DNA from 2 places in the Streptomyces halobius genome. Region 2 is predicted to be linked to the other one. Evidence: riboswitches for the same ligand, from Rfam matches in the RefSeq annotation. Region 2 holds a riboswitch; the other holds the start of a gene.
The links. A riboswitch is a leader RNA that binds a small molecule or an ion and turns the genes downstream of it on or off. The one in region 2 is predicted to bind cobalamin.

Region 1 (3,229 bases), 7.1 Mb from region 2:
CCGGCTCCAGCAGCGTCACATCGCCGCGGAACTTGTTCACCAGATACCCGGCGACGAGGGCCTGGTCCTCGGGACCGAGCAGCGCCGTCGTCCCGAAGAAGGACGCGAAGACCCCGCCGCGGTCGATGTCGCCGACCACGACGACCGGCAGTCGCGCCGCCCGCGCGATACCCATGTTGACGATGTCGGTGCGCCGGAGGTTGATCTCCGCCGGACTCCCGGCCCCTTCGCAGATCACCGCGTCATACGTGCCCCGAAGCTCCTCCAGGCACTCCGCGACGGTGCCGAGCAACTGCTCCTGCCGGCCCGCATGGTAGCCGCGCGCACTCAACTCCCCCACCGGCTTGCCCAGCAGCACCACCTGGCTGCTGCGGTCGCTGCCCGGCTTGAGCAGCACCGGATTCATCAGCGCGGTCGGCTCCACCCGCGCCGCGGCGGCCTGCATCGCCTGGGCCCGCCCGATCTCCGCACCCTCGTGCGTCACGAACGAGTTCAGCGACATGTTCTGCGCCTTGAACGGCGCCACCCGTACGCCCTGCCGGACCAGCCAGCGGCAGATGCCCGCCGTGACCACGCTCTTGCCCGCGTCGGACGTCGTACCGGCGACCAGCAGGCCACCGCCGACGGCCCCGCCGGACCTCTTCCACCGCCCGTTCACCGGGTCCTCCTCGTCTGCCGGGAGCCCGCACCGGTGCTCCGCGCGGCGACGGCGGTCCGTCGCGCCGCGCCGACCGCCAGCCGGCCCGCGACCGTCGTCGCCAGCGCCAGCGCGCCCACCCGCCGCGAGAGCCGGACCGCCCGGTCGATATCGGATACGCCCGGCGGGCGCGCCCCGCCGTTGAGTACCGGACGGTGTTCCACCCGCCCGCCGTACGCCAGCGTGCCGCCCAGCCGTACGCCCAGCGCCCCCGCGAACGACGCTTCCACCGGGCCCGCGTTGGGGCTGGGGTGCGCGCTTCCGTCGGCCCGCCAGGCCCGCAGCGCGCCGCGCCGGTCGGGACCCGCGAGCACCGTCAGGGCGGCGGTCAGCCGGGAGCCGGGCCAGCCGACCACATCGTCGAGCCGCGCCGAGGCCCAGCCGAACCGGCGGTAGCGCCGCGACCTGTGGCCCACCATCGCGTCCAGGGTGTTCACCGCGCGGAACGCCACCATTCCGGGCACACCGCCCAACGCGCCCCACACCAGGGCGCCCACCACCGCGTCCGAGGTGTTCTCGGCGACCGACTCCACCACCGCGCGGGCCATCTGCGGCCCGTCCAGCGCCTGTGGATCCCGCCCGCACAGATGCGGCAGCCGTTCCCGCGCCACGTCCAGGTCACCCGCCGCCAGCGCACCGCCGACGGCGCGCGCCTCCCGGCCGAGCGAGGTGCCGCCCAGCACCGCCCAGACCGTGGCCGCGGTCAGCGCGACCCGGGCGCCGGGGCGGTGCCGCACCGCGCGGTGCAGCAGCGCGGCAGCGGCCGCAGCGCCGCCCGCGCAGAGCGCCGTGTGTGCCGCACCGTATCCGCGGTGATCGCGCCACAGCCGGTGCTCGACGGCGCCGGCGGCGCGGCCGAACGCGGCCACCGGATGGCCGCGCCGGGGGTCCGCCGCGAGCAGGTCGCCGAGAAAGCCGAGGGTCGCGCCGCACGCGTAGGCCGCGTGTTCGCCGCGCACCGGCTCAGACCGCCGTCCGGCCTCGGAGGGCCGCGGCGACGGCAGGGGGCACGCAGGTCAGAGCAAGGGGGACAGAAGCCAGAGCAGATCTCGAACTGCGGCCGGGCATGGGCGATATGTCCTCACTCAGGGTCCGCGCCCTGGCTCGACGTGTCGGCGACCAGAGTCTCCTGGCTCCCCGGATCGGCGTTTCCCCCGGCCTTCCAGTCCGTACGCACCCGGCCCCGCGGGCGGACGCGTGGCGGACCGTGGCCTTCGCTGGAGGAACGCTCCCCGGTGACAGTGGCGGGACCGCGCCGGATTCTCACCGGACTTCCTCAACTGTCGCCGAATGGCCCGGGCAGTCCACCACGGTCCGCGAAGGCCCGTCAACTCGCCCCTGACCTGCGACGCAGCCCTGTGACGGAAGGTGTGGCAGATGCCACAGGGTGGCGGTCGTGTCACGGAAGGGTGCCCACGCACCTGATTCCACGTCACTGTCGGTGCACGGCACGGCGAGGGGGCCGCGCCGGAAGGGGCCCGAGGGATGCCGCAGAGCGCTGACCGTCAGGAGATCCGCATCCGGATCACGGGTACGGACAATCCGCACCAGGACATCGAGGATCTCAAGGCGTGGCTGGAGCGCGAGCCTTGGCTGCGGCATCAGCCGCACGACTGGACGGTCCGGCCGGGGCCGGCGGACGCGGCACATGTCGCCGCGCGCGAAACGCGTCCGTCGAAGGGCGGTGCCGAGGAACTCAAGCGGGTGCTGATCGCTCCCGGCACCGATCTGTTGACAGATGACGAGGTCGTCATCTGCCGGCCCCAGGAGCCGTGGGAGCTGGAGCAGCGGCTGGACGCCGTCGCCCAAGAGGCGCGCGGACTGCTGCTGGTGCACTTCTCGGGGCACGGGTGGGTCGGCTCGGACGACGGCGATCTGCAGCTGATGGTCGGCGTCTCGGCCACCCGGCCCGCCACAAGACCGTCTCCTGGCAGGACATAATGCCGTCCTGCCTCGACAACGCGGCGGGCCGACCGGATCGTGTTCGTCCTGGAGTGCTGTTACTCCGGCAATGCCGACGAAACCTTCCAGTCCCGCCGTGAACCCATGTCGCTGCTGATGGCCGCGCAGCCCACCCGCCGTATCTTCAGCGGCGACGAACCGGCCGGCGGCAGCCTCTTCACCCGTGCCGCGGTGCCGATCGTGGAATGCGGCATGCGTCGACCCGCCGCACCGACCCGGACCGCGACCCGACCTGTGGATCCCCGAATCCACCGCCGACTACGAGGAGGCCCGCCGCGGGATCCCCGCCGACGCCTCCCCGGCGCCCCTGCGCAACACCGGCCCCGTCGCGTACTCCCCGCTGGTTGTCGGATTCCCGGCGGACGCGCGGCCGGCCGACGTCGAACAGGTCGGCGCCTCCTGGCGGGAGCTGCTCACCGGGAGCGACGGTGATCATGCCGCGCTCAAGCTGCTGCGCCCCAGCCCGGTGCTGTCCGGCACCGGCCTGCTGCACACCCTCGGCCTCTATCTCGCGGGTGACGGCTCCCGGATCGGCGCCGGGAGCACGCCCGACGCCGGGCCCGTCCGGGA
Region 2 (3,229 bases):
CAGGGCCGGTCCAGGCCGAGCTCCGCGCGCAGCGCGGCGATCTGCTCCGGCGTACCGCCCGCCCCACCAGCCGACCGGGCCAGGATCACCTCGGCCGCGTCGCCGGGGAGCAGTTCCGTCCCGGCGAACACCAGCACCGTGGCGGCGCCCGTCACCCCCGCCGCGGCCAGCAGCCGACGGGTGCACGCGGTGAGCAACGGGTGCGCATGGCCGGTCACGCGCCGAGCCAGACATCGCGGTAGCTGCCCCAGCCGTCGGAAGCCGGCGGGGCGCCGCGGACGCCGCCGACCTTGTGGTGTGCACCGTCGATCCACTTCACGAACGAGTGGATGATGTACCCGCCGTCCTGCCACAGCTCCTGCTGCAGATCGGCGTAGCGCTGCGCCCGCAGGCCGGGATCCATGGTGGCGCGCGCGGCGAAGAACCGCTTGTCCCAGTCCCGGCGGCGCCAGCCGGTCTCGTTGCTGTCCGAGGTGGACAGCAACGTCTGCCCGTAGAACCAGTCGAGCGCGTAGTTGCCCCAGCCGCTCTGCGCGAAGGGCTTCTTGGCCCACACCTCCGACCAGTACGAGTCGGCCGGTGACTTCTCCAGCTTGATGGTGATTCCCGCGCGCTTGGCCTGCTCGGCGTAGAGGGTCGCGGCCTCCAGCATGCCGGGGGTGACATCAGAGGTGTGCAGGGTGACGGTCAGCCTTTCCTTGCCGGCCTTACGCAGCAGCGACTTCGCCTTGTCCGGGTCGTAGCGGCGCTGCGGCAGATCGTCGTTGTAGAGCGGAGCGCCCAACCCGTACAGGTCGTTGCCCACGTCGGCGTAGCCGGAGTACGCCGTGTCCACGATCTCCTGGCGGTCCACCGCCAGCTTCAGGGCCTCACGCACATGCGGGTCGGTAAACGGCTTCTGGTCGACCATCATGTTGAAGCTCTGCATACGGCCGACCGGCGACGTCACGACCTGGACCCGGCCCGTCCGCTCCTGAGCCGCGGCCTGCGCCCAGGCCAGCTCGTGCGCGACATCGGCGTCGCCGCCGAGCAGCGCGTTGAGCCGGGTGTCGGCCTTGGTGATGAAGATGATCTCCAGCTCGTCGAGGTAGGGGCGGCCGCTCTCCCAGTAGGAGTCGTTCCGGGTCAGCCGTACCCGGTCCCCCGGGCTCCACCGGTCGAACCGGAACGGGCCGGTGCCGACCGGCGGATGGTCGTTGTCGAACGCAGTCGTGCCGTCCTGGATGACGTAGACGTACCAGCCCGCGAGCAACGAGGGCAGGTCGGCGATGGGCCGGCGCATCGGAACGGCCACGGTGCGCCGGTCCACCTTGCGCAGCCCGTCGACGTCCACCATCGCGAGGTCCTTGGCACCCGTGAAGGAGGACTTCGGGTCGAGCAGATACCTGACGGAGTACATCAGGTCGTCGGCCGACAGCGGCTTGCCGTCGTGCCACTCGACGCCGTCCCGGAGCCTGACGGTCCACAGCGAGCCGTCGGAGTTCGGTTCGATCGACTCCGCGAGCCGGTTGGTGACGGTGAGATCGTCCTTGTACGCGCACAGCTTGTCGAAGAGGTTCTTCATCACGATGCCAGCGCCCCACGACCCGGCGACAAAGGGGTGCAGCGTGTCATCGCTGGAGCTGGCACCCGAGACCACCGCGCGCAGTCGGCCCCCGCGCCGGGGCTCCCCCGCACCGGTGGGCGAGGACTGTCCGGAGGTGCACGCGGTCAGACCACCGCCGAGGACGAGACCGGACGAGGCGACCGCCAGCCCGTGCAGGAACGCGCGCCGGTCGATCTGCCGACCGGTCTGAGGTGCGGGGGAATGTGCAAGTGAACTGGGCAGCGCGAGGCGCGCCCGGGCAGGACCGAACATGGTGGACCCTGTCTCCATCCTCGTGGAACCAACGGGCTTGCACCACGGCCGGTCTCCTGGCTTCCAGCTCACCGCTCCCCCACGCCTTCCCACGCCCTGGGCGCAGTGACACGGATGCAGGGGAGCTCCCTGGTCACAGTGGCGGGACCGCACCGGATTCACACCGGTTTCCCGTAACCGCGGCACGAACAACATAGCCAGCCCAGCCGGTCCATGGGGAGTGTCCGTGCTCACCTGCCCTTGCAGTTTCCGACCAGAGCGGGACAAGCCGGAACCCGGCATCCGCAGCACCACCTCGGCGACGATGGTGTCCAGGCGGGCGGCCGCCCCCGGCCGATCCTCTGCGCCCCCCGAGTGCTCCCGCCCGCTGCAACCGCGCCCATGGCGCATACACCGGTGGCCGGGGCCGAGCCCACCACGCGCGCCCGGCGCCCGGAGCGCGGCAAGTGTCACAGCAGCGCCCCGATGATCCGCAGTCGTACCCGTCGCGAGCGCGACCACGCGGTCGGCGACCTCCCGTACCTCGACCGGTGGAAACCGAGCCCCGGGGACCGCCGACGTCAGCGGCATCCGCCGCTCAGATCCACAGACTCTCAGGGTGGCTGGCAGACGGCCGGCTCGCCCCGATCGCCCGCCGCGGCCTGCTTCCTCGCCTCCGACGTGCGATCGAGGTGGTTCTCGACCACATGCGCCTCGCGCGCATTCCGAGGCGCACAGGACGACCTGACAGCCACCATCGACCGTCTGCGCGAGGCGACCGCGACGCGTACGGCTACCACCCGTACGAGGACGCCGAGTGGGGCCGGCAGTTCCGTACGTTCCTGCATGGAGGGCGTGAACGCATGCCGAGGGGCCGGTGGCCTTGTTCAACCTGGCGGTGGGCCGGCTGCGCCGTCACCGGGTGCTGCTGCCCGGGGGTGAGCTTGCTGGCCCGGCAGGTGGCCGAGGCCAGGGGTTGTCGCGGAGAAGCGGCTGCACGCCACGGTCGCGAAGGCCGCCCGCCGGGCGGACCCGGCACTGCCCGGGGACCTGGTGGCCACGCTGACAACGACGGAGGTCAGGCGGTACTCGGAGCTGGAGCGGCTGCGCCGGCCGCCGACGAAGACGACGGGCACCGCGTTCGCCCGCGCGCTGGAGCCGGTGGATGAGATCCCGGCGTTCCAGCTCGGCCGCCTGGGGTGTGTCAAAGCTGGGCGAAGGTCCGGATACGGTCGGTCAGTTGGGTCGGTCTTCCGCACGAGGGCCGCAGGAGAAGCCGCCTGGACCGTGGCCGCCCGGGACGGTTCCCGGGCGGCCAGTGCGGGTGCGTTCATCCCCTTCGCAGGCCGACGTTGCCGTTGCGCTGCTTGAGCGGCTGCTGCGGGTCGTAGC

Region 1: linked by a shared signal. The riboswitch ahead of K9S39_RS33510 (cobalamin biosynthesis protein) and the one ahead of K9S39_RS01240 (ABC transporter substrate-binding protein) in region 2 are both predicted to bind cobalamin.

The regions. Positions count from the first base shown of each region.
Region 1 covers NZ_CP086322.1:7,397,765-7,400,993, forward strand. Annotated here, with positions in the region: gene K9S39_RS33505 (cobyric acid synthase) at 1-658, opposite strand, end outside; gene K9S39_RS33510 (cobalamin biosynthesis protein) at 655-1,656, opposite strand; cobalamin riboswitch at 1,821-1,974, opposite strand; gene K9S39_RS33515 (hypothetical protein) at 2,183-2,638, shown strand; gene K9S39_RS33520 (substrate-binding domain-containing protein) at 2,823-3,229, shown strand, end outside.
Region 2 covers NZ_CP086322.1:294,702-297,930, forward strand. Annotated here, with positions in the region: gene K9S39_RS01235 (ABC transporter permease) at 1-218, opposite strand, end outside; gene K9S39_RS01240 (ABC transporter substrate-binding protein) at 215-1,858, opposite strand; cobalamin riboswitch at 1,888-2,055, opposite strand; partial or broken gene K9S39_RS42645 (DUF4158 domain-containing protein) at 2,617-3,034, shown strand; gene K9S39_RS41890 (S10 family serine carboxypeptidase-like protein) at 3,168-3,229, opposite strand, start outside.